Regions from separate parts of the Lysobacter silvisoli genome, predicted to be linked through region 1. Evidence: riboswitches for the same ligand, from Rfam matches in the RefSeq annotation. Region 1 holds a riboswitch; each other region holds the start of a gene.
What was found. Region 1 has a riboswitch for cobalamin ahead of btuB (TonB-dependent vitamin B12 receptor). Riboswitches for the same ligand answer to the same signal wherever they lie in the genome.

Region 1 (7,419 bases):
CAGCGCTCTTCGCGGAGGCAGGGCAAAAGCAAATCCCCCCTAGTTCCCCCCTTTTTCAAAAGGGGGGGGAAAGCCCGGCATGTGCCGGGCTTTTTTTTGGGGCGTAGCGACAAGGTGTTACTTCCCCGGCGCGTACCGCACCGTCAGGAACCACTCGCGCCCCGGCTGGTTGTAGAACGAGATCGTCTCGTAGTCCCGATCGAACACATTGGCCAGGCGCGCCTGCAGGGTCCAGGACGGGGTCAGCGCGTACTCGGCGCGCAGGTCTACGGTGCCGTAGCCGCCGACGCGGCGGCTGTTGGCCACGTCGTCGTAACGCGCGCTGGAGCCCACCGCGGTCAGGCCCAGGCGGAAGTCGCCGAAGGCGCGGTCCACGTCGATGCGCGCGCTGCGCTTGGCCCGGCGCGGCAGCTCGTTGCCGGCGTAGAAGCCCAGGCGGTTCTCGCTGTCCAGGAAGCTGGCGCTGGCGGCCACGCTCCACTCGTCGATGTTCGCGTCGAAGCCGATCTCGGCGCCGCGCAGGCGCGCGCTGTCGATGTTGTTGGGGCGGAAGATCGCCGAGTCGTAGGCGATCAGGTCGTCCACATCGGTCTGGAACGCATCGATGCGGGCGTTGAAGCGCTCGCCGCGGTAGGCCAGGCCGACTTCCCAGGTCTTGGATTCTTCCGGGCGCAGGTTGGGGTTGTTGAAGAACGGGTAGTACAGCTCGTTGAAGGTCGGCGCCTTGAACGCGGTGCCGTAGCCCGCGGTCACGCGCCAGCCCTCGCCGAAGCCCAGGCCCCAGGCGACGGAACCGGTGGTGTGGCCGTCGAACTGCTCGTTGTCGTCGCGGCGCAGGCTGGCTTCGATGGACTGGTTGCCGAAGCGGCCCTGGTACTGCACGAACACGGCGCGGTTGTCGCGTTCGGTCTCGTCGTAGGCGGTGTCGCTGTCGACGCGGTCGCGCAGCCAGTCGAAGCCCACGCTGAGCAGCTGGCCTTCGCCCACGCCGAAGTCGCCCTGCAGGTTGATCGTGTCGCGGTCGGTGGCGAAGTAGCCGTTGGCCACGCTGCCCAGGAAGTTGTCCGATGCGTCGCGGTTGCGGCCGGCCGACAGTTGCACGCGCACGGCGTCGCTGGGGCGGTACACGGCCTTGCCGCCGATCACCTGCTGCACCACTTCGGAGTAGTTGACGAAGCTGCCGTCGTATTCGTTGTCGCCTTCGGCGCGCAGGGCATGGCCTTCGAAGCTCAGCGCGTCGCTGGCGTCGAAGCCGCCACGCACGGACAGCGAGCGGTTGCGGTAGCCGTCGCGGTCGGGTTCTTCGGTGAAGCAGCCGGCGAACAGGGTGCTGGAGCCGTCGCAGGCGTTGATGCCGTCGGTGCGCTGGTAAGCGGCGTCCACGCCGAACCAGCCGCGGCCGACGCGGCCGCCGACGCCGGCGCTGGCTTCGCGGGCGCTGTTGCTGCCCACGGTGACGCTGGCGCGCGGCGCGACCGCGCCGCGATCGCGGCGGGTGAAGATCTGGATCACGCCGCCGACCGCGTCGGCGCCGTACAGGCTGGAGCGCGGACCGCGCACGATCTCGACCCGGTCGATCAGGGCCATGGGCAGGTCCTGGAACGAGGCCAGGCCCGAGGTGGGCGAGCCGATGCGCACGCCGTCCACCAGCACCAGCACGTGGTCGGTTTCGCTGCCGCGCAGCGACAGCGTGGTCAGCTTGCCCAGGCCGCCCTGGTTGCCGATGGAGATGCCGGCGCGGCCGCGCAGCAGGTCGGGCAGCGAGCGCGCCTGGCTGCGGGCGATGTCCTCGCTAGTGATCACTTCCACCGGAGCCAGGGCGTCGTTGGCGCTGATGGCGGTGCGGGTGGCGGTGACGATCACGTCGTCGAGGTCGGTGGCCTCGTCGGCGGGCTGCGCCTGCGCGTAGGCGGGCAGGGCGAGGGCGGCGGCGATGGCCAGGGGCAGAACACGCATGAGCAAACTCCAAAGGCGGGCCAGGGCCGCGCCGTCGATCAAAGGAGTTGCGAGGAGAGAGGCCGCGAATGCGGGCGCGGATGGCGCCGACGTCGCCGCCGCGACGCCCTCCGCATCGCAACCAGTCGCGCGTCGTGGCCGGTCTCCGGACTCGCGAGGCGGGCACTGGGCCCGGGTCGCGGCGCCTTCCCGTGCGATGCACAGTGGCGTAGGCCGCGGCCGACTCGCTTACCGTTGCGGGGGCAGCGCCGGACTGGCCTGGTCGCGCGCAGGGCGCGGGGGCGTCACCGGCTTCCCGTTTCAACCCAGGCGGCGCAGGCCGCCGGGGTCACCTCGAAGCGGGCGCAGTTTACGCGATTGGGCTGGTTGGCGGGCGGTCTGAAGCCCTTCCCCGCCCAGCGGGAGAGGGGTTGGGGTGAGGGCACGCGGGGTTACCTGCTTGCGGCGCGCCTTGCGCCATCGCGCGCCCTCATCCGCCCTTCGGGCACCCCCGATTCAAGCACTCGAGGGCAGGCTCTTCTCCCGCAAGCGGGAGAAGGGAATTCCTATTCCCGCTCTTCCGCCTCGTCCCCGCCATCCCCCGCCGGCTCGTCGTCGTAGCCGTCGTCGTAGGACGGCGGCAGCGCCACCGTGTCCTCGGTATGCACCGTGGTGCGCACCGGCGCGGCGGCCGGGCGGTTGCGCGGGGCGGGCAGCAGGGCGGTGGCGGCGTCGGCGGCCTGGATCAGCTCGTTGCGGCGCTCGTCGGAGATCTCCTGCCAGTGGCAGTCCAGCAGCGCGCCTTCGATCGCGTACAGCAGGTTCAAGGTCGGTTTGAAGCCGGCGCGCTTGACCCGCATGAAGGCCTCCACCGTGCCCACCGCGGCGATGTCCTCGTGCGAGCGCAGGCCGACCTGGCGCAGCCAGGCCGCGCTCTTGGGGCCGATGTTGCGCAGCTTGGCGCCGCTCATCGCAGCGTCTCCAGGTAAGCCTGGGCGATGGCTTCCAGGCCGGCCTGATCGTCGGCGTCGAAGCGGTCCAGGGCGGGGCTGTCCAGGTCGAACACGCCGATCAGCCGGCCGTCCAGGCTCAAGGGCACCACCAGTTCGGAGTTCGATGCCGAATCGCAGGCGATGTGGCCCGGGAACCGGTGCACGTCGGCGATGCGCTGGGTCCGGCCGCTGGAGGCGGCGGCACCGCACACGCCCTTGTCCAAGGGAATGCGGATGCAGGCCGGCAGGCCCTGGAAGGGGCCGACCACCAGTTCCTGGCCGTCGTAGAAATAGAAGCCGACCCAGTTCAGTTCCGGCAGGGCGTGATAGACCAGCGCCGACAGATTGGCGGCGTTGGCCACGCGGTCGCGCTCGCCCTCCATCAGGGCGCGCGCCTGGGACAGGAGCAGGGCGTATTGTTCCGGCTTGCTGCCGGTCAGGGCGTTGGCGGCGAACATATCGCGAGTGTAGCAGCGGCACGCCCGCGCATTACCATGGCCGCTATCCGCCCCTGGGGAATGCCGATGACCGAAGCCGGACAGCCGCGTCCCGGGCCGAGCAGCCAGTCGCCGAATACGAGCCCGCCGAGCGCCGCCCCGTCGCTGCCCGCCTTCCGCGAACGCGGCCACCAGGTCACGCGCCTGGAAAGCTTCGTCGATGCCGCCTTCGCGTTCTCGCTGACCATGCTGGTGATCCTGTTCAACGAACTGCCCGACACCGTGGCCGAGCTGCGCGAGGCGCTGCGGCGCGTGCCCACCTTCGTGTTCTGCTTCGTGCTGATCGCCATGTTCTGGGGCGCGCACAACCGCTGGAGCCGGCGCTACGGCCTGGACGATGCGCGCTCGATCGTGCTGAGCCTGGCCCTGGTGCTGGTGGTGATGATCTACGTCTATCCGCTGCGCATGGTGATCTCCAGCGCCATGTCGCTGTTCACCGGCGGCTGGGTGCGCAGCGAACTGGGCATCGACCCCGCGCATTGGAACGCCGACCTGCAGACCGCCTTCATGGTCTATGCGGTGGGCTTCGGCCTGCTGTCGCTGATCGTGTGCGAGCTCAACCGCCACGCCCTGCGCCGCGCCGATGCGCTGGGCCTGAGCGAGGCCGAACGCTACGAAACCCGCACCGAAATCGGCCTGCACTGGATCCTGGCCGGCAGCGCCGGGCTGAGCCTGTTGCTCAGCGGCGTGGCCCTGGCCTGGCCGGGCGAACGCACGCCGGGCCTGGTCGCCTCGCTGCCGGTGTGGGTGTACGCGGCGTTGGGCGCGGCGATGCCGTACTACGCGGTGCGCCGCAACCGGCAATGGCTGGCGCGCCAACGGCCGATCCAGGACGTCCCCGCGTGAGCCCGCGTCGTTACTTCGTCACCGGCACCGACACCGGCATCGGCAAGTCGGTGGCCAGCGCCACGCTGCTGCACGCGCTGCGTGCGCAGGGCTTGCGCGCGGTCGGCATGAAACCGGTGGCCAGCGGTTGCGAGGACACGCCCGAAGGCCTGCGCAACGAAGACGCGTTGCTGCTGCAGGGCGCCAGCGATCCGCGCCCGGCCTATGCCGACGTCAATCCGTATGCGCTGCGTCCGCCGCTGGCGCCGGAACTGGCCGCGGCCGACGCCGGCATCGAAGTGCGCCTGCCGCCGTTGCTCGATGCCTACGCGCGCCTGGCCGCGCAGGCCGATGCGGTGGTGGTGGAGGGCGTGGGCGGCTGGGACGCGCCGCTGTCGGCGAGCCTGGACCAGGCCGATCTGGCCCGCGCGATCGACGCGGAGGTGGTGTTGGTGGTCGGAATGCGGCTAGGCTGCATCAATCATGCGCGCCTGACCGCGCGCGCCGTCGCGGCCGAGGGTTTGCGGCTGGCCGGCTGGATCGCCAACGAAGTGGACCCGCACATGGATCGTCGCGACGACAATGTCCGATTGCTGCTGCAACGTATCGACGCACCCTGCTGGGGCCGGCTGCCTTACGCGACCGTGCCGGATCCGGCCGCTTTCTCGCGTTTGCTCAAGCTGGCGTAAGGCATCGGCCCCGTGACTTATGGGGGGTGGGGGCCGGATTCAGAATGCTAGACTTCCCAGTATAGGAATTAGAACAGTCACCGCGCGCGCGCGCGCAGAACAACGATGGAACCGGAGTCCTTTCCCATGACTATGAACCTGCGCTCCGTGGCATTGGTCGCCGCGTTGGCCCTGGCCCTGTCCGCCTGCGGTGGCGATGGCGAACAACAAGCCGGAGGCGCGCCGCCGCCGCCCGAGCTGGGCGTGGTCAAGGTGCAGCCGGCCAGCGTGCCGCTGCAGAAGGACCTGGTCGGCCGTCTGGCCGCCTACCGCAGCGCCGACGTGCGCGCCCGCGTGCCAGGCGTGCTGCAGCGCCGCGTCTACGCCGAAGGCACCGACGTGCGCGAAGGCCAGGTGCTGTTCGTGATCGACCCGGCGCAGATGGAAGCCGAAGTCGGCCAGGCCCAGGCCGGTCTGGCCTCGGCCCAGGCCAACTACGCCAACGCCAAGGCCGCCGCCGATCGCGCGCGCCGTCTGGCGCCGGAAAAGTTCATCTCCAAGTCCGACCTGGACAACGCCCTGGCCGCCGAACGCAGCGGCTCGGCCGCGGTCAAGCAGGCCGAGGCCGCGCTGGCCAACGCCCGCATCAACCTGGGTTACGCCACCGTGCGCGCGCCGATCGACGGCCGCGCCGGCAAGCAGCAGGTCACCGAGGGCGCGCTGGTCGGCCAGGGCACCGCGACCCTGCTGACCACGGTCGACCAGGTCGATCCGCTGTACGTGAACTTCTCGCTGAGCGTGTCCGAGCTGGAGCAGGTGCGTCGCGCCCAGGCCGGCGGCGGCGCCAGCCAGACCCAGGTGCAGGTGATCCTGCCCGACGGCACCCCGTACGAGCGCACCGGCACCATGGACTTCTCCGGCGACGTGGTCGATCCGGCCACCGGCGCGATCGCGCTGCGCGCGCGCGTGCCCAACCCGGACAAGACCCTGCTGCCCGGCACCTACGTGACCCTGAAGGCGACCCTGGGCACCCAGACCAACGCCTTCCTGGTGCCGCAGGCCGCGCTGCAGCGCGACCCGGCCGGTTCCTACGTGCTCACCGTCGGCGCCGACGGCAAGGTCGCGCGCAAGGACGTGGCCGCCGACCGTACCCAGGGCCCGAACTGGGTGATCAGCCGCGGCCTGGCCGCGGGCGATCAGGTGGTGGTGTCCGGCATCCAGCGCGCCCAGCCCGGCCAGCCGGCCAAGGCCGTGCCCTACCAGCCCGATGCGGGCAAGAAGCAGCCCGCCGCCGGCGCGGCACCGGCTGCCAAGGACTAAGCGACCGCCATGTCCAGATTCTTCATCAACCACCCGGTCTTCGCCTGGGTCATCGCGATCCTCATCACCCTCGGCGGTGTGCTCGCGATCCTCAACCTGGGCGTGGAGTCCTATCCCAACATCGCGCCGCCGCAGGTCAGCATCTCGGCCAGCTACCCGGGCGCGAGCGCGGAAACCGCCGAAGGTGCGGTCACCCAGGTGATCGAGCAGCAGCTGACCGGTATCGATAATCTCGATTACTTCAGCTCCTCCTCCAGCGCCTCGGGCGGCTCCTCGATCACCCTGACCTTCGCTCCGGGCACCGACCCGGACATCGCCCAGGTCCAGGTGCAGAACAAGGTCGCCCTGGCCACGCCGCGACTGCCGGAAGAAGTGACCCGGCAGGGCGTGGTGGTGGCCAAGTCGAACTCGAACTTCCTGATGGTGGTGGCGCTGCGTTCGGAGAACCCGAACGTGGACACCAACGCGCTCAGCGACATGATCGGCTCGCGCGTGCTCGACCAGATCGCGCGCGTGCCCGGCGTGGGCAGCACCCAGCAGTTCGGCTCCGAGTACGCCATGAACATCTGGCTCAACCCGGAGAAGCTGCAGGGCTACGGCCTGTCGGCGACCCAGGTGCTGAACTCGGTGCGCGGCCAGAACGTGCAGTTCGCCGCCGGTTCGATCGGCGCCGAGCCTTCGCCGCAGGAGCAGGCCTACACCGCCACGGTCTCGGCCGAGGGCCGCTTCAGCACGCCCGAAGAGTTCGGCAACATCATCCTGCGCGCCAACGCCGACGGCACCACCGTGCGGCTCAAGGACGTGGCCCGGATCAAGATCGGTTCGCAGTCCTACGGCTTCGAGGCGCGCTGGAACGGCGCCCCGACCGGCGCGTTCGCCGTGCTGCTCAGCCCCGGCGCCAACGCCCTGGGCGTGGCCGAGGCGGTGCGCAAGCGCATGGACGAGCTGCAGACCAGCTTCCCGCCGGGCGTGAAGTGGTTCTCGCCCTACGACACCTCGACGTTCGTGCGCATCTCGGTGGAGGAGGTCGTCAAGACCCTGCTCGAGGCGATCGTGCTGGTGTTCCTGGTGATGCTGATCTTCCTGCAGAACTTCCGCGCCACCCTGATCCCCACCCTGGTCATCCCGATCGCGCTGATGGGCACGTTCCTGGGCATGTACCTGCTCGGGTTCACCATCAAC
Region 2 (7,419 bases), on a different contig from region 1:
ATGTTCGTCTACGGCGTCAACGACAAGACCTATAAGGGCGAGGCCATCGTCTCGAACGCGTCCTGCACCACCAACTGCCTGGCGCCGCTGGCCAAGGTGCTCAACGACAAGTGGGGCATCAAGCGCGGCCTGATGACCACCGTGCACGCCGCCACCGCCACCCAGAAGACCGTCGACGGCCCGTCCAACAAGGACTGGCGCGGCGGCCGCGGCATCCTGGAAAACATCATCCCGTCCAGCACCGGCGCGGCCAAGGCCGTGGGCGTGGTGATCCCCGAGCTCAACAAGAAGCTCACCGGCATGTCCTTCCGCGTGCCGACCTCGGACGTGTCGGTGGTGGACCTGACCGTGGAACTGGTCAAGGACGCGACCTACGCCGAGATCTGCGCCGAAATGAAGGCCCAGTCCGAAGGCGCGCTCAAGGGCGTGCTGGGTTACACCGAGGACAAGGTGGTGGCCACCGACTTCCGCGGCGACGCGCGCACCTCGATCTTCGACGCCGAGGCCGGCATCGCCCTGGACGGCACCTTCGTCAAGCTGGTGAGCTGGTACGACAACGAGTGGGGCTACTCGAACAAGTGCCTGGAAATGGTCAAGGTGGTCGCGGGCAAGTAAGCCGCGGCGGTCTTGGCGTTACTGAAAAGCCCCGCGTTTGCGGGGCTTTTTCTTTGCCGGGCAATTCGCCCCCCCTTTTGAAAAAGGGGGCTGGCGCCGAAGGTGCTCGATGGGCGTTGTAGTGGCTGCGCCGGGGGTAAATGCAAGAGCTAGGGCAGTGCGGGCACGGGCGTCGGCCGGCCGCCCGCGTCCAGCGCGATCATGGTGAAGCGGCCGCGCGTGGCCAGTTCGCTGGCGCCGGTGAGCAGGTCTTCCTTGCGCATTTCCACCTCCACCTGCATGGACGTGCGGCCGACCTCGACCACGCGCGCGACCAGTTCCACCAGCGCGCCCTTGGGCACGGCGGTGTGGAAGTCGATCTGCTCCGAACGTGCGGTGACCACGGTGCGTCGGGCATAGCGCGAGGCGGCCACGAAGGCGGCCTTGTCCATCCACGCCAGCGCCTGGCCGCCGAACAGCGTGCCCAGGTGGTTGGTGTGGTCGGGGAAGACGATCTCGGTCATGCGTGCTTCGGTCATGGCGGGGCCGCTCAAAACGCTTCGTCGAAGGCGACCTCGCCCTGCACGCCGACCTGATAGGCCGAAACGCGGCGCTCGAAGAAGTTGGTCACTTCCTGCACGTCCTGCAGATCCATGAAGGCGAAGGGGTTGCTGGCGCCGAAGTGGCGGGTCATGCCCAGCTGGACCAGACGCTGGTCGGCGCAGTACTCCAGGTACTGGCGCATGTCCTTCAGCGACAGGCCGACCACGCCGCCGGACAGCACGTCCTGGGCGAACTGGTACTCGCAGTCCACTGCCTCCTCGAACATGCGCAGCACCTGCGCGCGCAGGTCGTTGTCGAACAGATCCGGTTCCTCCTCGCGCGCGGTGCGGATCACCTCGAAGGCGAAGCCCATGTGCCCGCTCTCGTCGCGGAACACCCAGTTGGTGCCCGAGGCCAGGCCGTTGAGCAGGCCGCGCGAGCGCAGGTAGTAGACGTAGGCGAAGGCGGCGAAGAAGAACAGGCCCTCGATGCAGCCGGCGAAGCAGATCAGGTTGAGCAGGAACTGGCGCCGCTGCTCGCGCGTCTCCACCCGCTTGAGCCCCTGGATCGAGTCGATCCAGCGAAAGCAGAACTCGGCCTTGGCCCGGATCGAGGGGATGTTCTCGATCGCGGCGAAGGCCTTGGCGCGCTCGTTCGGGTCGGGCAGGTAGGTGTCGAGCAGGGTCAGGTAGAACTGCACGTGCAGCGCTTCTTCGTACAACTGCCGCGACAGGTACATGCGCGCCTCGGGCGCGTTGATGTGCTGGTACAGGTTCAGCACCAGGTTGTTGGCCACGATGCTGTCGCCGGTGGCGAAGAACGCGACCAGGCGCTCGACCAGGTGGCGCTCGGCCGGGCCGAACTTATGCTTGAGGTCGTTGACGTCCTGGGAGAAATCCACTTCCTCCACGGTCCAGGTGTTGCGGATGGCGTCGCGGTACATCTCGTAGAACTGCGCGTAGCGCATGGGGCGCAGGGTGAGATCGAAGCCGGGATCGAGGAGGCGGGAGGTGGCGATGGACATGGGGTTCCTTGGATGCTGATGCTTCCCTTCTCCCGCTCGCGGGAGAAGGTGCCCGAAGGGCGGATGAGGGCGCGCGAAACGCAGGTGTCGGCGCGAGTGGGTTTGCCCGCGCGCCCTCACCCCAACCCCTCTCCCGCAAGCGGGAGAGGGGCTAAGGCGATGCGTTTACTGGCAGGCTTCGCAGGACTCGGGGTTCTCCAGCGAACACGCGATCGCCTCGTCCGCCGTGTACACCGGCTGGGCCGCCGCGGCCGGCGCGCTGACCGTGCTCTTGGCGATCTTGGTGGCCGGGCGCGAGCGCAGGTAGTAGGTGGTCTTCAGGCCCTTTTTCCAGGCGTACATGTACATGGAGCTGAGCTGGCCGATGTTGGGGCTCTCGATGAACAGGTTCAGCGACTGGCTCTGGTCGATGTAGGCGCCGCGGTCGGCGGCCATGTCGATCAGCGAACGCATCGGCAGTTCCCAGGCGGTGCGGTAGATCTGCCGCAGCGACTCGGGGATTTCCTGCACCGACTGGATCGAACCCTCGGCCATCTTGATCCGGTCGCGCATCTCCGCCGTCCACAGGCCCAGCTTCTTCAGCTCCTCGACCAGGTAGCGGTTGACCACCAGGAAGTCGCCGGACAGGGTCTCGCGCTTGAACAGGTTGGACACCTGCGGCTCGATGCACTCGTAGCAGCCGGAGATCGAGGCGATGGTGGCGGTGGGCGCGATCGCGATCAGCAGCGAGTTGCGCAGGCCGTGCTCGGCGATGCGCGCGCGCAGCGCGTCCCAACGCTCGGGCTGCGACGGGGTGACGCCCCAGGCCTGGAACTGCAGCTCGCCCAGGCTGGCGCGGGTGTCCTCGAAGCCGGGGTGGCGGCCGTGCTCCAGCGCCAGTTCGTTGGACGCGCACAGCGCATGGAAGTAGATCGCCTCGGCGATTTCCTGCGACAGCTTGCGCGCCGCGTCCGAGTCGAAGGGCAGGCGCAGCTTGAAGAACACGTCCTGCAGGCCCATGGTGCCCAGGCCCACCGGCCGCCACTTCAGATTGGCGCGGCGCGCGGTCTCGATCGGGTAGAAGTTGAGGTCGATGACGCGGTCGAGCTGGCGCACGGCCAGGCGCACGGTTTCGGCGAGCTTGTCGAAATCGAACGCGCCCTGGCCGTCCTCGAACAGCTCGACGTGGTGCGAGAGGTTGATCGAGCCCAGGTTGCACACCGCGGTCTCCTCCTGCGAGGTGACCTCCAGGATCTCGGTGCACAGGTTGGACAGGTGCACCACGTTGCCTTCGCGCAGGGTCTGGTTGCAGGCGCGGTTGGACTTGTCCTTGAAGTTCATCCAGCCGTTGCCGGTCTGCGCCAGGGTGCGCATCATTCGGCCGTAGAGCTCGCGCGCCTTGACCTGCTTGACCGCCAGGCCGGCGGCTTCGGCGGCGTGGTAGGCCTGCTCGAACGCCGGGCCCCACAGGTCGGTCAGCTGCGGCACCTTGTGCGGATCGAACAGCGACCACTCGCCGTCGGCCTCGACCCGGCGCATGAATTCGTCGGGGATCCAGTTGGCCAGGTTGAGGTTGTGGGTGCGGCGCGCCTCGTCGCCGGTGTTGTCGCGCAGTTCCAGGAACTCCTCGACGTCGGCGTGCCAGGGCTCCAGGTAGACGCAGGCCGCGCCCTTGCGCTTGCCGCCCTGGTTGACCGCGGCCACCGAGGCGTCGAGCGTCTTCAGCCAGGGCACGATGCCGTTGGACAGGCCGTTGGTGGAGCGGATCAGCGAGCCGCGCGAGCGGATGCGGGTGTAGCTCAGGCCGATGCCACCGCTGAACTTGCTGAGCTTGGCCACGTCCATGTAGCGCTTGTAGATCGACTCCAGCGAATCTTCGGGCGAGTCGAGCAGGAAGCAACTGGACAGCTGCTCGTGGGTGGTGCCGGCGTTGAACAGGGTGGGCGAGGAGGGCACGTAGTCCAGCTGGGCCATGCGCCGGTACAGCGCCAGCGCGTCGCCCACGTCTTCGCTCAGCGCGCAGGCGATGCGCAGGAAGAACTGCTGCGGGGTTTCGATCACGGTGCGCGCGGTGGGGTGGCGCAGCAGGTAACGGTCGTACAGGGTGCGCAGGCCGAAGTAGTCGAAGCGCGCGTCCAGGCTGCGGTCGATGGCGTCGTTGAGCTTGCGTGCGTTGGCCTGCACGAAGGCGAGCAGGCGTTCGTTGATCAGGCCCAGCTCATGGCCGCGCACCACCGATTGCGAAAAGGCGTGGATTTCCAGCCCGGCCACTTCCTTCTCGATCACGCCGCTGAGCAGGCGCGCGGCCAGGCGGCCGTACTCGGGTTCCTCGGCGGTGAGCAGGGCGGCGGTGCGGATCGACAGTTCGTCCAGCTCGCGCGTGGTCGCGCCGTCGTACAGGCCGGAGATGGTGCGCGTGGCCACGCGCATCGGGTCCACCGAGTACAGGCCTTCGGCGCTGCGCGTCACCGCGCGCACGATCTTGTTGAGGTCGACCGGTTCGCGGCGCCCGCTGCGCTTGGTCACGCTCATGGTCAGGTTGGCGGCCGGCGGGGTCAGGGCGAAGCCGGGCGCGGCTTCGGCGGCGCGCTCGGGCGCGCGCGCGACGGGGACGGGGGCCGCGTCGGGTGTGGAGACGAGGGCGGCGGCCGCGTCGGGTGCGGGGGTCAGGGTGCTCATGGTGGACTCCGTAGGCAGGGACGCACGGGTCGCCGGCCTTCCCCTCGAAGGCCGACGCGCGGGCACGCTCGCAAGGCCGGGGGCTCCGGCGTTGCGGCTGCGCCCCCGCGGGCGCGGAGTCGGTAAGGATGGAGACGGGGTGTCGCGCAGGCCGAGACGGACCGCGAACCGCCGCGGCGGACCGCGACGGCATCGACACCGGCCGTCTTCCCCCGAAGACTCCCTAGCCGGTACCGCGCGATGTGCGACGCGCGGCTGTCGGCAGGTCTTCGGGCTCGGGACCATCGCCCGGAGCGAGTGGAGAGCGGTGGGAGGCCCATGGCCGCCTCACCGCTCTGCGCTCGCCCCGGATTCGCCTACTGGTGGCCGCTTCCCAGGCGCCGGGCGCCCAGTGCATAGACCACGTTCGTTTCCCATACCGCTGCGGGGCAGCGCCGGCCTTGGAGACCCTCTCTAGAGGCGGCTCCGCACCGGCTTCCCTTTTAAGCCGATCTCGCGATCGGCACCGACGGACACAACATATTAGGGGTGCCCTGATCCGTCAACACGATATGTGGTGAGTCGCCGCAGAATCGCAAATCCATCGCAGCGGTCTTCACGGCGCCGCGCTTGGTGTTAACGTGCCTGCGACTAAGGACAGGGGTGGGGAGCGATGGAGGGACTGGTGGCCTTGCTGGTGCTGGTGCTGCTGGCGGTGCCGGTGCTGCTGATCGCGGCGCTGGTGATGATCGCGGGGCTGAAGTCGCGGGTGTCGACGCTGGAGGACCAGGTCGCGTCGCTGCACCGCCGCGAGCGCGAGGCGCCTGCCGCTGCCGCTGCGACCGCCGCGCCAGCGCCGGCCGACGATGCGCCGACGCTGGAGCAGATCCTGCGCGCTGAGCCGCCCCCCGCGCCTACGCCCGTCCGGCCGGTGGCGACGCCGCCGGTCGCGCCGGTCGCGCCCGCGCCCGCCGCCACCGATGCCGGCGCACCGCCGTCGCCGCCGCCGTTGCCGCCGCGTCCGATCTTCGACGCGCAGCCGCCGCGCCCGCTGCCCGAGCGCGCGCCGGCCGCGGCCGCGCGCCGCCCGGCGGCGCCGGACCCGGCCACGCTGGCGCTGCGCGCGGTGCGGCGCTGGTTCACCGAGGGCAACGTGCCGGTCAAGGTCGGCATGCTGGTGCTGTTCGCCGGCGTGGCCGCGCTGCTCAAGTACGCCACCGACCAGGGCTGGATGCGCTTCCCGATCGAGTTCCGCCTGGCCGGCGTGGCCCTGGGCGCGCTGGCCGGCCTGGTGTTCGGCTGGCGCCAGCGCGAGCGCCGGCGCAGTTTCGCCCTGAGCCTGCAGGGCGGCGCGATCGGCGTGCTGCTGCTGGTGGTGTTCGCCGCGTTCAAACGCTACGGCCTGATCGAAGCCGGGCCGGCCTTCGCCTTGAGCGTGGCGCTGGTGGCCGGCGCCGGCGTGCTGGCGGTGCGGCAGAACGCGATCGCCTTGGCCTTGCTGGGCATCCTGGCCGGCTTCCTGGCGCCGATCTGGCTGTCGACGGGGCAGGGCAACCACGTCGCGCTGTTCGGCTATTACGCGGTGTTGAACGCGGCGATCTTCGCCATCGCCTGGTGGCGCCCGTGGCGCGCGCTGAACCTGCTCGGTTTCGTCTTCACCTTCGGCATCGGCACCGCCTGGGGCGTACTGAGCTACAAGCCCGAGCACTACGCGACCACCGAGCCGTTCCTGCTGCTGTTCTTCGGTTTCTATCTGCTGATTCCGATCCTGTACGCCTGGCGCCGCGCGGCCGGGCGCCGCGACCTGATCGACGGCTGCCTGGTGTTCGGCACGCCGCTGATCGCGTTCTCGCTGCAGGCCGGTTTGCTGCAGGGCGAGCGCATGCCGCTGGCGTACTGCGCGCTGGGCGTGGCGGTGCTGTACGCGGCGCTGGCCTGGTGGCTGCGCCGGCGCGAGCATTTCGTCGCCTTGTCCACGCCGTACGCCTTGCTGGCGGTGGGCTTCGCCACGCTGGCGGTGCCGCTGGCGCTGTCGGCGCACAGCACAGCCTGCGTGTTCGCGGTGGAAGGCGCGGCGCTGGCCTGGCTGGGCCTGCGCCAGCAGCGCCTGCTGCCGCAGCTGGCCGGCGTGGCCTTGCAGCTGATGGCCGCGGCCGGCTTCGCCATCGGCGTGGCCGACGGCGGCGAGCCGCTGAGCGCGCTGCTCAACGCGCGCTTCATGGGCGCGCTGCTGATCGCCCTGGCCGGTTTCGCCAGCGCCTGGAGCTACCGCCGCGCCGAGCAGCGCGGGCCGGCGCTGCTGTACTACCTGTGGGGCCTGGCCTGGTGGTGCGGCAATGCGCTGGGCGAGATCGACCGCTTCGTGCTGGCCGACGTGCGCATCGACGCGGTGCTGGCCTTCGTCGCGATCAGCGCCTGGCTGGCCTCCGAGGCGCATCGTCGCCTGCCGGCCAGCGCCTTGGCCTGGACTTCGGCCCTGGGCCTGGTCGCGGCGATTCCCCTGGCCTTCGCCCAAGAAAGCGCGCATCTGCATCCCTTCGCCGGCTACGGCGCCTTGGCTTGGTTGGTGTACGCGCTGGCCGGGCTGCGCACCCTGCAAGGTCTGCGCGAACAGCCGGGCT
Region 3 (7,419 bases), on a different contig from region 1:
GACATGAAGGCCGGCACGTGCCCGCTCACGCGCAGTCCGCGCGCATGGGCGCGGTCGGCGATCAGCGGGAACAGCTCGGGCTTGAGCGAGGAATAGGTCTTGATCTGCATGTAGCCGCGGTCGGCGTAGAAATCCACCGCCTTGATCGCTTCCTCGGGCGTGTCCACCAACATCTTGGTCGGACCGGCATAGGGGCCGGGGCCGTCGATGAAGCCGGCCATGAGCACGCGCGGGCCGATCTCGCTGCCGGCGTCGAAGCGCCTGACCCGCTCGGGGAAGGTGTCGAAGTTGTTGGCGATGTCGCGCGAGCTGGTGATGCCGTTGGCGATGTCCAACGCGCCGTCGGCGATCGAGGAGTAGTGCTTGTGCACGTCCCACAAGCCCGGCATCAGGAAGCGACCGCCGGCGTCGACGACTTCGGCGTCGGCCGGCGCCTTGACCTGCGCATCCGGACCCACGCGGATCACGCGCTCGCCTTCGATCAGCACGCTCGTACCGGGCGTGGCGCTGAGATCGCGCGGATCGAACAGTCGCGCATTGCGGATCAGCACCGGCCCTTTGGGCGCGTGAGTCAGACGCTGGGCGAACTGCGCGCCCCATTGCGCGTCGGCGCGTTCCTGCAGCTCCATCAGCTTGGGCAGCGCGTCCTTGAGGTCTTCGTCGATAACCACGAACCAGCCCGAGGCGTAGATCAGCGCGGCGGTGGAGCCGTCTTCGTGCAGCCAGGCCGAGTTCGGGGTGAAATCCAGGCCGCTGATGCGCTGCAGGCTGAGCTTGACCGGGCCCTGCTTGCCGGCGACTTCGTACTGGCCCACGGTTTCCAGCCGCGCTTCTCCCGCCGGCAGCACCGGCAGGCGTTGGCCGGGCGTGCGCAGCAGCGCGCGTGCCAGCGCGCCGGATATTTCCGGCGGCGATTGCAGCGGTAGGAAGAACGCCGGCGCGCCCAGCGCGCGTTCGCCCTGTTCGCTGGGGTTCTTCCAACTGGCGAGGCCGTCGCGCTGGCTGTAGCGCTCTTCGAAGGGATTGAGCAGGTAGTCGTTGCCGCTGCCCTCGTACTCGGCCAGGGTGCCGTCGGCCGCGAGCTTCCAGCGGGTCTTGCTGCGGTCGCCGCGGCCGCGGTCGGTGTAGTGGTATTCGACCTGCACGCTGCCGTCGGCGGCGGTGTCCACCACCTGTTTGCCGGCGACGTTGCCCTGCATCAGCACCAGCTGTTCGCGGCGTGCGGCCAGGGCGTCGGAGATCGAAAGCGCGAGTACGGCGGGCAAGGCGAACGACAGCAGCAGGCTAGCGGCGACGCGCATGGCGGCCCTCCTTGGGCGCAGCCGCGGGCGGCGCCGGCAACCCGGCGCCGGGCACGGCAGGGTTACCTCTTATAGCCGATCCGCAGCGGCGCGCAGGCGTGCCAAAGGTTGAGCGGGGTGCCGCCGCCGCCACCTCTCCCGTCATTCCGGCGCAAGCCGGAACCCATTTGCTTTGCCGCCACGACGGCGTGCGGCCGAGCAAGATCGGGTTCCGGCTTGCGCCGGAATGACGGGGTGTGGAGCGGTACTGCGAACCCTCAGGCCGCTCATGCGACGACGGCCCGGGGTGCCGGGCCGTCGGAGCTTGCCGTAGCGCGCTGCCTGCGCCGTTCAACTCACCACTTGTAACCGGCCTTCACGTACACGAAGGCGCCGTTGAAGCCGAACGGCGAAGCGGTGTTGTAGGGCAGGTAGTTGCGCGTGCCCAGCACCAGCTTGGATTCGTCGGGGTATTCGTCTAGCACGTTGTCGCCGCCCAGAGTGAAGTCCCAGCTGCCCAGGTGGTAGGTGGCGGCCAGGTCCAGCGTCCACTTGGCGCTGAACGTCTGGTCCAGCGCCGGGTTGGTGGCGTGCAGTTCGGTGAACTCGCCGTAGCGGGTGGCGGTGGCGTTGAAGCTCCAGTTGCCGGTGTCCCAGTCGCCGGCCAGGAAGAACTTGTCCTTGGGCGCGCCCTTGGTGATGCGGCCGATCTCGGTGCGGCCGATGCGCACCGCGGCCGGGTCGATCGCCGTCAGCCGCGCCGGGTTGGGCGCGATGTGCTCGATCTCGGTCTTGGAGTAGTTGTAGCCCAAGGTCAGGTCGAACTTGCCCGAGGCCAGTTCCCAGGCCTGGGTGGCGATGAGGTCCACGCCCTGGGTCTTGGTGTCCACGGCGTTGGTGAAGTAGCGGCCGCCGCCGATGCCCGGATAGCCGTTGGCCTGCAGGTAGTTGCGCACCGCGGTGCTGGTCAGGTTTTCCGACAGCAGGATGCGGTCGTCGACCTTGATCTGGTACGCGTCCACGGTGATGTACAGCCCTTCGCGCGGCTGCAGCACCAGGCCCAGGCTGTAGTTGGTGGATTCCTCGGCCTTCAGCGACTCCGAGCCCAGCGCGACCGCGGCCGGGTTGTCGACGCGGAAGGTGCCGATCTCGTAGGGCACGCCGCTGATGAAGTTGGTGGCGATGGACTGGAAGAACTGCTGCTGCAGCGAGGGCGCGCGGAAGCCGGTGGAGGCGGTGGCGCGCAGCGCGACCTTATCGGTGAAGGCGTAGCGCGCCGACAGCTTGCCCGAGGTGGTGTCTCCGAAATCGCTGTAGCTCTCGAAGCGCGCGGCGATGCCTGCGGAGAATTTGTCCGTCAGGTCCGCTTCCACGTCCAGGTAGAGCGAATAGCTGTGGCGGTCGAAATCGCCGGCATCGCTGGCGCGGAAGCCGGAGAACACCTGCGCACCGGGAATGATCTGACCGTTGGGCGCGGCCACGCCGCCGTTGGCGTAGGACAGCGGCTCGCCCGCGTGCTGGGTGAACTCCTCGCCGCGCCATTCCGCGCCCCAGGCGAAGGTCACCGGGTACTGCCAGCCGAAATCCACCGGCTTGGCGAAGTCCAGGTTCAACACGTGCTGGGTGACTTCCAGCGCGCCGGCGTAGAACTGCGTCGGCGAGGTCGGGCCCAGGCTGCGGTTAAGGGTGTTCTCGATGTCGAAGCTGAGCTCGTTATGGCCGTAGTTGTAGCTCAGGTCGATCTGGGTGCCGCCGGCGGTTTCCGAACGCAGCCCGACCACGGCGGCGCGGTCCTTGCTGATGTTGTGGATCTGCGGCAGGAAGCCGTTGGGGTAGATCGAGGGGATGTTGCGCGGGTCGGCGGCGAAGCGGAAATAGCCGTTGGAGAGCACGTCGCGCTTGCTGTAGCTGCCGAAGGAATACAGGGTCAGGTAGTCGGCCAGGTTGTACTCGCCGTTGTAGGACAGTGCGCCCTGGTCGATCTCGGGATCGCCGTAGCGCTGTTCGACCACGCCCTGGAACGGGCGCGCGCGGTTGGTCTGATCCTGGTGGCCGCCCTGCGCGGCCAGGTGCAGCTTGCCGTTGTCGCCGAGCTTGAAGCCGGCGTCGCCGGAAAGCTGGTACTGCTCGCCGTCGCCGGCGCTGTACTGGCCGTAGCGCGCGGCGATGCTGCCGCCGTGGTCGCTGCCCTTGAGCACCACGTTGACCACGCCGGCGATCGCGTCGGAGCCGTACTGCGCCGAGGCGCCGTCGCGCAGCACTTCCACGCGTTCGATCGAGGCGATCGGGATCGCGTTGAGGTCCACCGGCGAGGAGCCGCGGCCCTGGCTGCCGTTGAGGTTGATCAGCGCGGTGGTGTGGCGGCGCTTGCCGTTGACCAGCACCAGCACCTGGTCCGGGGCCAGGCCGCGCAGCTGCGCCGGGCGCACCGCGTCGGTGCCGTCGGTGATCGCCGGGCGCGGGAAGTTCAGCGAGGGCAGGGCGCGCGCCAGCGCGGTGGCCAGTTCGACCGTGCCGGTGGCCTCCAGCGCCTCGGGGGTGATGATGTCGATCGGCGCGCTGGACTCGGCCACGGTGCGGTCGCTGACCCGGGTGCCGGTGACGATCACCTGATCCAGGTTGTGCGCCTCGGCGGCGGGTTCTGCGGGGGCCGCGTCCTGGGCGTAGGCGGGGGCGGTCAGGGCGGCGAGCAGGGCGAGTGCGAGCGGACGACGGACGGCGCGAAAGACTACGGACATGGTGCGCGGCTCCTTGCGGCATGGGATTGGTAACGATGTCATTCGGGTTTAACACGGTCATAACAATCGGGTCAAACGCGAAGGGTTATGAGGAAATGGCCGTACGTCATGGTTTTGAACATTGGGTGTGCCCAGGTGCCGTCCAGTGGCTCATCGGGCCGCCGGCGAGGGCCCCGCGCTCATGCCGAACCGTCATGCGGGCGAGCTTGCGCCGGCTGCTAACATGGCCGGGCTTGAGGTGATTGCCGGCCCTGCCGGCGATTGAAACGGGAATCCGGTGCGCCAGCCCTCCGAACGGAGCGGCGGCCAGTCCGGAGCTGCCCCCGCAACGGTAAGCAAGACGAACGATCCGCAACGAAGCCACTGTGCGCAGGCATGGGAAGGCGCGGACCGGAGGGCTGGAGGCCCTCGCTTGCAAGCCCGGAGACCGGCCTGAGGCTGACCCGACACGCGGTGGGCGCTGTCATGGGGCTGCCTGCGTCCGCGCTCCGCCGCCCCACGTCCCTGTCCCCGCCTGTCTCCGACCCATCGATTCCGCGCGGGTAGGCGCGGACCAGGAGCCATGCTTTGAATTCCACTGTTTCCGTCGTACGCCGCTGCGCGCTGGCGTCGGCGCTGCTGTCCGCGTTCGCGCCCGCCTGGGCCAAGGACGCCGCCACCGACCTGGACCAGGTCGTGGTCACCGCCACCCGCACCGCCCAGACCCAGGACGCGACCCTGGCCTCGGTCACCGTGATCGACCGCGAGGACATCGAGCGCCTGCAGCCGGGCAACCTGCCCGACCTGCTGCGCGGCACCCTGGGCCTGTCGATCGTCAACAACGGCGGCCCCGGCAAGTCGACCTCGCTGTTCCTGCGCGGCACCGAATCCGACCACGTGCTGGTGCTGGTGGACGGCATCAAGCTGGGCTCGGCCACCAGCGGCGGCGCCTCGCTGCAGGACATTCCGCCGGAACAGGTCGAACGCATCGAGATCGTGCGCGGTCCGTTCTCCAGCCTGTACGGCTCCGAAGCGCTGGGCGGCGTGATCCAGATCTTCACCCGCCGCCCGCAAGGCGCGTTCGCGCCCTATGCCAGCGCCTCCGTCGGCAGCTGGAGCACATTGCGCGGCGCGGTGGGCGTGGGCGGCAAGGGCGAGCGCGGCTGGTACTCGGTCAACGCCGCCAGCGAAGACACCGACGGCATCAACGCCTGCCGAGGCAAGCCTTCGCCGGGCGGCGCCGGTTGCTTCACCAACTCGCCCGACCGCGACGGCTACCGCAACCTGTCGCTGACCGCGCAGGGTGGCTATCGCTTCAGCGACGCCTGGGACGCCGAAGCGCGGCTGTTCCGCGCCGAGGGCCGCAACGAGTACGACGGCAGCACCAACAATCAAACCGACAGCGTGCAGCAGGTCGCCGGCGCGCGCTTGCGCTACGCGCCGGGCGAGCGCGCCACGTTGACGTTGAACCTGGGCCGCAGCAGCGATCTCAGCGACAACTACCGCAACGGCGTCTACTCCAGCACCTTCAACACCCGCCGCCAACTGGGTTCGTTGCAGGGCGATGTCGGCCTGGGCGGCGGCCTGCTCAGCCTGGGCTACGACTGGCAGCGCGACGAGATCGAAAGCAGCACCCGCTACGCCGAGAACCGGCGCATCAACCGCGGCCTGTTCGGCCAGTACCAGCGCGATTTCGGCGCCCACTCGCTGCAGGCCAGCCTGCGCCGCGACGACGACGGCCAGTTCGGCGGCCAGACCACCGGCAGCGCGCTGTGGGGCTGGAACTTCAGCGAGCAGCTGCGCCTGACCGCCAGCTACGGCACCGCGTTCAAGGCGCCGACCTTCAACGAACTGTACTTTCCCGGTTTCGGCAACGCCGCGCTCAAGCCCGAGGAATCGCGCAGCTTCGAACTGGGCCTGCGCGGCGAGCACGCCTGGGGCGGCTGGTCGCTCAATGCTTACGAAAGCCGGGTGGACGAACTGATCGCGTTCGATGCGTCGATCGGCCTGCCCGGCAACATCGACCGCGCGCGCATCCGCGGCGCCGAAGCCGCCGTCGACACCACCCTGGCCGGCTGGGACCTGCGTGCCAGCGCGACCTGGCTGGATCCGCGCAACGACAGCCGCGGCAGCAGCCGCGACAAGATCCTGCCGCGGCGCGCGCGCGAAAGCGCCCGCTTCGACGCCGACCGTCGCTACGGCCGGTTCTCGCTGGGCAGCAGCGTCTACGTGGCCGGCAGCCGCTACGACGATCTGGCCAACACCCGCCGCCTGGACGGCTACGCCGCCACCGACCTGCGCGTGGGCTGGCGCTTCGACGACACCTGGAGCCTGCAGCTGGCGGCCAACAACGTGTTCAACCAACGCTTCGAAACCGCGGCCTATTACAACCAGCCCGGCCGCAACTACCTGCTGACCCTGCGTTACCGCCCGGCGAACTGATCGCCGTCCCGCCGACCCGTCCACGCCACCGAGGCCGCCGATGAACGTACCCGCCCGATCCGTCTATTACAGTCTGTTCACCGCGCTCGCCGCGCTGATGGTCGCCACCCGCTTCCATCATTTCGGCAACGCGCTGCATCTGCCCGACGCGTCGATGGCGGTGTTCTTCCTCGGCGGCCTCTGGCTGCGCCGGCACCTGGGCTTCGCCGCGTTCCTGACCGTGGCGGTGGCGATCGACTGGATCGCGATCCAGGCCCAGGGCAAGAGCTTCTTCGCGCATTACTGCGTGACGCCGTCCTACGCCTTTCTGCTGCTGGCCTATGCGGCGCTGTGGTACGGCGGGCGCTGGTACGCGCCGCGCCTGCAGACCACGCCGCGCGCGCTGTTCGGCGCGCTGGTCGCGGGCCTGGCCGCGGCGGCGGTTTCGTTCCTGATCTCCAATGCCGCCTTCTACTGGCTGGGCGGGCGCTACGAAGACCCGAACTTCGCCCAGTACCTGTCGCGGGTCTGGCAATGGGGTCCGCTGTTCGTGCGCACCACGCTGAGCTACATCGCCGTCGGCCTGGCCGCTTACGCCATCGTCGCCCGCCTCACCGCCGCCCGCACCGCGCCGCGCGCGGCGCAGGCCTGAACCCGGAGCCGCCGCCATGTCCCCAGCCACCACCCTGTCCGCCGCCACCTTGCCCTTGAGTTCGCGCAAGGTCCAGATCGCCGTTGGCGTCGCTCTCGCCGCGCTGATGATCGCCACCCGCGGCCAGCACTTCGCCACCGTCGACCGCTTGCCCAGCGCGTCCTGGGCGATCTTCTTCCTCGCCGGGGCGCTGCTGCGGCCGATGTGGATGCTGCCGTTGCTGTTCGTGCTGGCCTCGCTGCTGGACATGATCAGCCTGGGCACCGGCAGCATCAGCGACTGGTGCCTGTCGCCGGCCTACTGGGCGCTCGCGCCGGCCTACGCATCCTTGTGGCTGGCCGGCTTCCAC
Region 4 (7,419 bases), on a different contig from region 1:
ATGAGGGCTTCAAGCTTGCCGAGCGCGCGTTCGGCGATTGGAAGAACAGCGGCACGGCCAGCGCCGACACCCCGGCCGCGCGCCGCAGCGCCTCGCCGGCGCACGTGCTGATCCAGCGCGACGGCAGCGTGCAGTCCACCGTGCGCCTGGGCCGCCCGGCGATTCCGGCCACCGATGCCGACTACGTGCCGATGCAGCTGGCCGGCACCGTGCTCGGCGGCGGCTTCAGCAGCCGCGTCAACCAGAACCTGCGCGAGGCCAAGGGCTACACCTACGGCGCCAGCGCCGGCCTCTCGGCCGCGCGTGCGGGCGGGCGGGTGCAGGCGGGCGCGGACGTGCGCAACGAGGTCACCGGCGCGGCGATCAAGGAGTTCTTCCACGAGTTCGAGCGCCTGGGCAGCGAGCCGGTGCCGGCGCAGGAGCTGGAAGACACCAAACGTTATGTGGCCGGCGGCTATCTGATCAGCAACCAGTTGCAGTACTCGGTGGCCAGCCAGCTGGCCAACAACTGGCTGGTGGGCCTGCCGCCGGAGTTCCTGGGCGAGTACGTGCCCAAGATCCGCGCGGTGGATGCGGCCCAGGTGCAGGCGATGGCGAAGAAGTACTACGCGCCGGGCGACCAGTCGATCATCGTGGTCGGCGACGGTAAGGCGGTGGCCGAGCAGCTCAAGACCTACGGCGAGTTCTCCGCGCCCGCGAAGTAAGCCAGTTAACGCCGTAATCCCGAAAAACCCCGCTTCGAAAGAAGCGGGGTTTTTCGTCCGCGCCGCCGGCCTAAGCCTTGGGGTAGGAGCGGCATAAGCCGCGACCGCGAATCCACATCTGCGACAAACCTCTCGAGCCCCCTGTAGGAGCTGCGCAAGCTGCGACCGCGAATCCTCACCTACGTCGCAACCTTCGCCCCTGCTTCCGCCCTGCTTGTCTTCCCCCTTTGTTGAGGGGGATTGAGGGGGATTTGCTCTTAGCTCCTAAGCAACAGCAACAGCTTCCGTCCGCAAGCGGCCGGGTCACTTTCTTTTGATAAGCGTCAAAAGAAAGTAACCAAAGAAAAACGCTGCCCCAGAGCTCCCTTGCGAGATCGAAGCGGGCGCCGGGATTTTCCGATCGGGCCTCCTGCCCGAGCGGAAAACGGCGCACGTCCTGTGCGCCGCCCTTTGGGTCTTCTGTTTGCGCGGCGAGTTCAATGCCCGATCAAGAGCATTCGCGCTTTGCGCTCATCCCCTCACCCTAGCCCTCTCCCGCAAGCGGGAGAGGGGATGCATTCGACGCCGCTTGCTGTTTTAGCCCCTCTCTCGCTTGCGGGAGAGGGGTTGGGGTGAGGGCGCGCGAAGCAACCAACTCCCGCGCAAGTTCACGCGAGCCGTGCCGGGCGACCGCTCAACCCGCCTCCATCGCGTACTTGACGATGACCCGCGCACCGACCGCCCCAAGCACCAAGCCGATCGCGCCATACAGCAGCGCGCTTAAAAAGAACCCCAAGCCGCCATCGACGAAGCCGACACCGGCACCCGTCAACAGCGCAAACACCGCATACGATGGAATGAACAACAGATAGGCGATCCAATCGTGCCGGTCGCCGTCCTTGCGCGTATCCAGCGGCTTGCCGGTCACGGCCCAGCGCGCGGCCATCCGGGCCAGCACCAGCGGTGCGACCAGCAGCGCAGCAGCCTCCAGGACCTTCAGCCCCACGACCAGGCCCACCGCGAGTAGCGCGCCGCTGATCCACCACGCCGCCTCGTGTGCGGGCGCGGCGAAGCCGGCCAGCCAGGCACCGATGGCGAAGGCGCCGGCGAACAGGCCCACGGTGTACAGCAGGGCCTTGCCGTGCGAGGGGCTGCGACTCATGCGGCGGCCTTGCGCGAGACCACGCGCGAAGCCAGCCACGCCGCCGGGATCGGCAGCGCCAGGCCAGCGACGGTCATCCACAGCGGGTGCGGGATCAGCAGGCTGTTGGCGATCACGCCCAGCACCACCAGCACGCCGATGGTCAAAGCGGCGCCGGTCTTGTGGCGGCGCGAAATCAACGCGGCGATCAGGCCGCCGTCGAAGGCGCCCAGGGTCCAGCCGGCCAGCACCAGGGCCATGGCCGCCGGCGGCGCGGCGGCGATGTGGGCGGCCAGCGCGGTCGGATCGCTCAGGTCGATGCCGGTCGGCGGCGGCGACAGCGCCGCGCTGCCGAACTCGCACAGCATGATGGTGATCCAGGCCGCTATCAGCCCCACCAGTACCGCGACGATCGTGCGTCCCATGGCCGGTCTCCCCGTTGCGTCGGCGGCGAGCATCGCCGGTCGCGGCGGCTGCCGCAAGCGCGGCGCCTGTGCGCATAATCGTCGGCCGTCCCCCAGGAGCCAGCGCATGTCCGCCAGCCCGTCCGATCCGCGCTCGCCCGAGGCCGACCGCACCATCGCCACCCCGCCGCCGCGCCCGCGCCTGCTGGCCTTCGCCGGCAGCCTGCGCGCGGCGTCCTACAACCGCCGCCTGGTGCCGCTGCTGGCGCAGGGCGCGCGCGAGGCCGGCGCCGATGTCGACCTGATCGAGCTGCGCGACTATCCGCTGCCGGTGTACGACGGCGACATCGAGGCCGCCGGCATGCCCGACAACGTGTACCGCCTGCAGGCGCTGATGGCCGCCAGCGACGGCCTGCTGATCAGCACGCCCGAGTACAACGGCTCGATGCCGGCCCTGGTCAAGAACACCCTGGACTGGATGTCGCGCGCCACCGTCGAGGGCAAGTCCGGCACCCTGCTGTTCCAGGACAAGATGGCCGGCATCGTCTCGGCCTCGCCGGGTCCGCTGGGCGGCATCCGCTCGCTGATCGTGCTGCGCGACGCGCTGTCCAAGCTCGGCCTGCTGGTGGTGCCGCAGCAGGTCGCGGTGGGCAACGCCGCCGAGCGCCTGCCCGACACCGGCGTGCTCGCCGACGAACGCCTGCGCAGCGCCGTGCTCAACGTGGGCGCGGCCGTGGTCCGCCATCTGTGCAAGGGAGCGAAGGCATGAAAGGCCAGCAGCGCGAACTCAACCTGCGTTTCCTCGCTCAGCCCACCGACGTGAACTACGGCGGCAAGGTCCACGGCGGCATGGTGATGAAGTGGATCGACCAGGCCGGCTACGCCGCCGCGGTCGGCTGGAGCGGCAAGTACAGCGTGACCGTGGCGGTGGGCGGCATCCGCTTCGTCGCCCCGATCCGGATCAGCGACCTGGTCACCGTGCACACCAAGCTGATCCACACCGGCACCACCAGCATGCACTTCGCGGTGGACGTGAAGGCGCGCGATCCGGGTCTGGACGACCGCGAGCCGGAAGAGCGCCTGTGCACCCATTGCGTGATCGTGTTCGTGGCCATGGACCAGGCCGAGGGCAAGCCCACGCCGGTGCCGCCGTGGACCCCGGTCAGCGAGGACGACAAGCGCCTGGCCGAGTACGCATTGAAGGTGATGGAACTGAGCAAGGGCATCGAAGCCACGGTCGAGCGCTACGTGCGCGACAACGACTGACCGCGCCCTGGCGCGACCGCCCGCGCGGACGCCGCGCGCGCGCCTGTGCTAGATTGCGCGCGCTTTGCATCTGGTGCCGCGCCCGCCGTTCCGGCGGTCGCGGTTGAACGGGAAGCCGGTGCGTTCGCCTCGACCAGGCGAATCAGTCCGGCGCTGCCCCTGCAACGGTGAGCGAGCAAAGCATCGGCACACCGCCACTGGAACCATGGTTCCGGGAAGGCGCCGATGCCGCCGGGATTCCCCGGCACTCGCAAGCCCGGAGACCGGCCGATGCGTACGCGGTGGACGTTGCGGAGGGCGACGTCGCGCGCGCTCGCGCCCGTCCGGCGCCGGCTCCGTGCGGTTTTGCCTTCGCTACGTCCGCCCCTTCCATCCGGTCCGCACAGGGCGTGCGGGGGCGAGGTCGTCGATGCGGTGTGCGGTGAAGGCAAGTGGCGCGCGTATGGCGCGCAGGAATTGGCGGGCGCTGTGGGCGGCGGCGCTGCTCTGCTGCGCTTCGATGCACGCGCAGGCGGCCACGCTGCTGGGCGTGGTGTCCGAGCGCGCCGCGCCGGAAACCGCCGAGGCCGCGCGCGAAGTGCTGGCCGCGCGGCCGGGCGACCGCATAATCCTGCGCACGCCGCAGCAACTGCAGGAACTGGACCGCGCACAGTTGCGCGAGCTGGTCGCCGGCAGCGACGCGGTGATCGCGGTCGCGCTGTTCGGCGAGCAAGGCGTGCGCCTGCGCGAAGCCGCCACCGCCCTGCACCGGCGCGGGCAGGGGCCCAAGCGCCTGTACGCCTTCCATGGCGAAGCCGGCCTGGCCCTGGCCAGCTACCGCGACCGCCGCGGCCTGGGCGCGTTCAACGCCACCGAGCTGACCCAGCTGACGCAGGAAACGCCGCTGCCGGCGCTGCTCGCGCGTGCACAGGCCGATCCTTTCGCGCGCGAATGGCTGGAGGTGCGCGCGCTGTGGCGCGAAGGCGGCGGCCGCAACCTGCAACGCGCGCTGCGCTTCCTGCTGGAGGGCGGTGCGGTGCCGGCACCGGAACCGCAACCCGACCGGGTGCTGCGCCAACGCGGCCGTAGCGTGACGGCGGTTGCGCCGGACGAACGCCCCTTGCTCGCGGTGCTCGATCTCAACAATGCCGACGTCGCCACCGGCGATGCGCTGTGTGCGCAAGCCGAGCGTGCGGGCTTGGACTGCCTGGGCGTTTACGCGCGCTGGGGCGAAGCCTCGCTGCGCGCGGTGCAGGACCTGCGTGCGCTCGCGGGCGCGCGCCCGCTGGCCGCGGTGGTGGTGCTGCAGGACTTCGTGGTCGGCGCCGCCGAGGGCCGCGACGCCGCCAGCACCGCGATCGCCGAGCTGGACGTGCCGGTGTTCAAGGCCATCCGCGTGCTCGACCGCACCGAAGCGCAATGGCGTTTGTCCGGCGACGGCCTGCCCGCGTCCAGCGTGCAGTACCGCGTGGCCATGTCCGAGCTGCAGGGCGCCAGCCAACCGCTGGTGCTGGCCGCCGCCGGGCCCGCCAGCATCGATGCGCTGACCGGCGTGCGCCTGCAACGCCCGCAACCGCTGACCCAGGAGATGCAGTCCCTGGTCGAACGCGCGCAGCGCTGGCGCCGCCTGCGCGAGAAAGCGCCGGCGCAGCGCAAGGTGGCGGTGATCTACTACAACCATCCGCCCGGGCGGCAGAACATCGGCGCCGACAACCTGGACGTGCCGGCTTCGCTGCACGGCATCCTCAGCGCGATGCGCGCGCAGGGGTACCGCGTGGACGATCTGCCGGCCACGCCCGCGCTGCTGCTGGACCGGATGATGCGCGAAGGCGTGAACACGCCCGAGGACGGCGGCGAACTCGCGGCCATGGCCCAGCAGGTGACCACGCTGTCCGGCGACGACTACCGGCGCTGGTTCGCCGGTCTGCCCGAGGGCGTGCGTGGCGAAGTCAGCGACGGGCCGCTCGCGCGCCTGCGCGCGCAGGTCGCGCTCGCGCGCCAGGCGCAGGAGCTCGAGCTGGGCGAACGCCGCGTGCGCGATGCCGAGCGCGAACTGCTGCACCTGCTCGAAGGCGTCGACCATCGCGCACGCGACGCCGCGCTGGCGCAGTTCCGTCAACTGATCGACGCGCACCTGCGCTGCCTGCGCGGCCAGGACGCCGCGGCCGATGCCGCCTGCGCCGAAGCCGGGCGCGTGCAAGCCTCGCTGCAGGCCTTGCAGGTGCCCGGCCTGCGTGGCTGGGGCCCGGCGCCGGGCAAGGTGATGGTGCACGACGGCGCGGTGGTGATCCCGGGCCTGCGCCTGGGCAACGTGTTCATCGGCCCGCAGCCGCCGCGCGGTTGGGAGGTGGATGAGGAACTGCTGCACGCCAACACCCAGATCCTGCCGCCGCACCAGTACCTGGCCTATTACCACTGGCTGCGCGACGTGTTCGGCGCCGACGTGATCGTCCACGTCGGCCGCCATTCCACTTACGAATTCCTGCCCGGCAAGGCCGTGGGTCTGGCCAGCGACGACTACTCGCGCCTGATCGCCGGCGACGTGCCCGGTGTCTATCCCTACATCGTCGATGGCGTGGGCGAGGGCACCCAGGCCAAGCGCCGCGGTCTGGCGGTGATCGTGGATCACCTCACCCCGCCGCTGGCGGCCACGCCGCTGTACGACCGCCTGCTGCGCCTGCGCCAGTTGGTGGAGAGCTTCGAAAGCAGCAGCAGCGAGCCGCTGCGCGCGCAGGCCGCCAGCGAGATGCGCGAACAAGTCGAAGCGCTGCAGCTGCGCGCCGAACTGGAAGCGAGCATGGCCGATGTGCTGCAGGTGCGCGGCATCGGTTTCGAGCAGGCCGACGACGATCTGCTCGCGCACGAGATCGGCCACTACCTGACCAAGTTGCAGGAAAAGTTCATGCCGCACGGCCTGCACGTGTTCGGCCAGGCCTGGGACGACACCCAGCTGCGGACCATGCTCGAGTCGATGCGCGAACTGGGCGAGGCCGATGCCCTGCGCGCCAAGCTGCAGGCGTCGCCGCCGGCGGAGATGGCCGCGCTGCTGCATGGTTTGGAAGGCGGCTACGTGCTGCCGGGCAAGGGCAACGATCCCTTGCGCGCGCCCGAGGCGCTGCCCACCGGCCGCAACTTCCACGGCCTGGACGGCGACGTGCTGCCCACGCCGTTGGCCCAGCGCCTGGGCGCGCAGCAGGCCGAGCGCGTGCTCGCCAGCGGCGCGGCGCGCAGCGGTAGCGAAGGCGTGGTGCTGTGGGCCTCCGACGCGGTGCGCGACGAAGGCGTGATGGTCGGCTTCGCCCTGGCCTTGATGGGCGTGCAGCCGCGCTGGAACGCGCGCGGCATCGTCCAGGGCCTGGAACTGCGGCCGATGCCGCCGGGCCAGCCGCGCCGCGACGTGCTGGTCACCACCTCCGGCCTGTTCCGCGATCTGTATCCGAATCTGGTGTTGCTGCTGGACCGCGGCGGACGTCTGGCGCTCGCCTCCAGCGCGCACAGCCTGCGCGCGCAGCGCCCGGATCTGGCCGCCGCGTTGGACGCCGCATTGGCGCCGTTGGGCGAACAGTTCGAGCAGGGCAAGGAGGCGATCGCCGACAACGGCGTGGCGCGTCAATGGCTGCAGCGCGTGGATGCCTTGCGCGCGCAAGGCCTGGCCGACGAAGCGGCGGGGCGCGAAGCGGCCTGGCGCGTATACGGCGATGCGCCCGGCGCTTACGGCGCCGGCGTGAACCGGCTGACCGAACGCTCCGGCGCCTGGCGCGAACGCGCCCAGATCGGCCGCGCCTACCTCAACCGCATGGGTCACGCCTACGGCCTGGACGCCGAAGGCACGCCCGCGCACCAGGCCTTCGCCACCGGCTTGCGCGGCGTGGAGCGCAGCTACCACGGCCGCGCCTCGCATCTGTACGGCCTGCTCGACAACAACGACGCCTTCGACTATTTCGGC

Region 2: linked by a shared signal. The riboswitch ahead of DX914_RS11855 (ribonucleoside-diphosphate reductase subunit alpha) and the one ahead of btuB (TonB-dependent vitamin B12 receptor) in region 1 are both predicted to bind cobalamin.
Region 3: linked by a shared signal. The riboswitch ahead of btuB (TonB-dependent vitamin B12 receptor) and the one ahead of btuB (TonB-dependent vitamin B12 receptor) in region 1 are both predicted to bind cobalamin.
Region 4: linked by a shared signal. The riboswitch ahead of DX914_RS08870 (cobaltochelatase subunit CobN) and the one ahead of btuB (TonB-dependent vitamin B12 receptor) in region 1 are both predicted to bind cobalamin.

The regions. Positions count from the first base shown of each region.
Region 1 is NZ_QTSU01000004.1:153,685-161,103, reverse strand. It holds gene btuB (TonB-dependent vitamin B12 receptor) at 118-1,956, opposite strand; cobalamin riboswitch at 2,076-2,307, opposite strand; gene DX914_RS18435 (TfoX/Sxy family protein) at 2,502-2,906, opposite strand; gene DX914_RS18430 (GAF domain-containing protein) at 2,903-3,385, opposite strand; gene DX914_RS18425 (TMEM175 family protein) at 3,452-4,270, shown strand; gene bioD (dethiobiotin synthase) at 4,228-4,938, shown strand; gene DX914_RS18415 (efflux RND transporter periplasmic adaptor subunit) at 5,065-6,237, shown strand; gene DX914_RS18410 (multidrug efflux RND transporter permease subunit) at 6,247-7,419, shown strand, end outside.
Region 2 is NZ_QTSU01000002.1:134,485-141,903, reverse strand. It holds gene gap (type I glyceraldehyde-3-phosphate dehydrogenase) at 1-615, shown strand, start outside; gene DX914_RS11865 (acyl-CoA thioesterase) at 765-1,118, opposite strand; gene DX914_RS11860 (ribonucleotide-diphosphate reductase subunit beta) at 1,145-2,161, opposite strand; gene DX914_RS11855 (ribonucleoside-diphosphate reductase subunit alpha) at 2,327-4,672, opposite strand; cobalamin riboswitch at 5,063-5,344, opposite strand; gene DX914_RS11850 (DUF2339 domain-containing protein) at 5,472-7,419, shown strand, end outside.
Region 3 is NZ_QTSU01000001.1:2,497,515-2,504,933, reverse strand. It holds gene DX914_RS11045 (amidohydrolase family protein) at 1-1,301, opposite strand, end outside; gene DX914_RS11040 (TonB-dependent receptor plug domain-containing protein) at 1,637-4,018, opposite strand; cobalamin riboswitch at 4,238-4,468, shown strand; gene btuB (TonB-dependent vitamin B12 receptor) at 4,586-6,439, shown strand; gene DX914_RS11030 (hypothetical protein) at 6,480-7,070, shown strand; gene DX914_RS11025 (hypothetical protein) at 7,087-7,419, shown strand, end outside.
Region 4 is NZ_QTSU01000001.1:2,000,804-2,008,222, reverse strand. It holds gene DX914_RS08895 (M16 family metallopeptidase) at 1-704, shown strand, start outside; gene DX914_RS08890 (hypothetical protein) at 1,378-1,845, opposite strand; gene DX914_RS08885 (hypothetical protein) at 1,842-2,249, opposite strand; gene DX914_RS08880 (NADPH-dependent FMN reductase) at 2,356-2,997, shown strand; gene DX914_RS08875 (acyl-CoA thioesterase) at 2,994-3,494, shown strand; cobalamin riboswitch at 3,548-3,780, shown strand; gene DX914_RS08870 (cobaltochelatase subunit CobN) at 3,994-7,419, shown strand, end outside.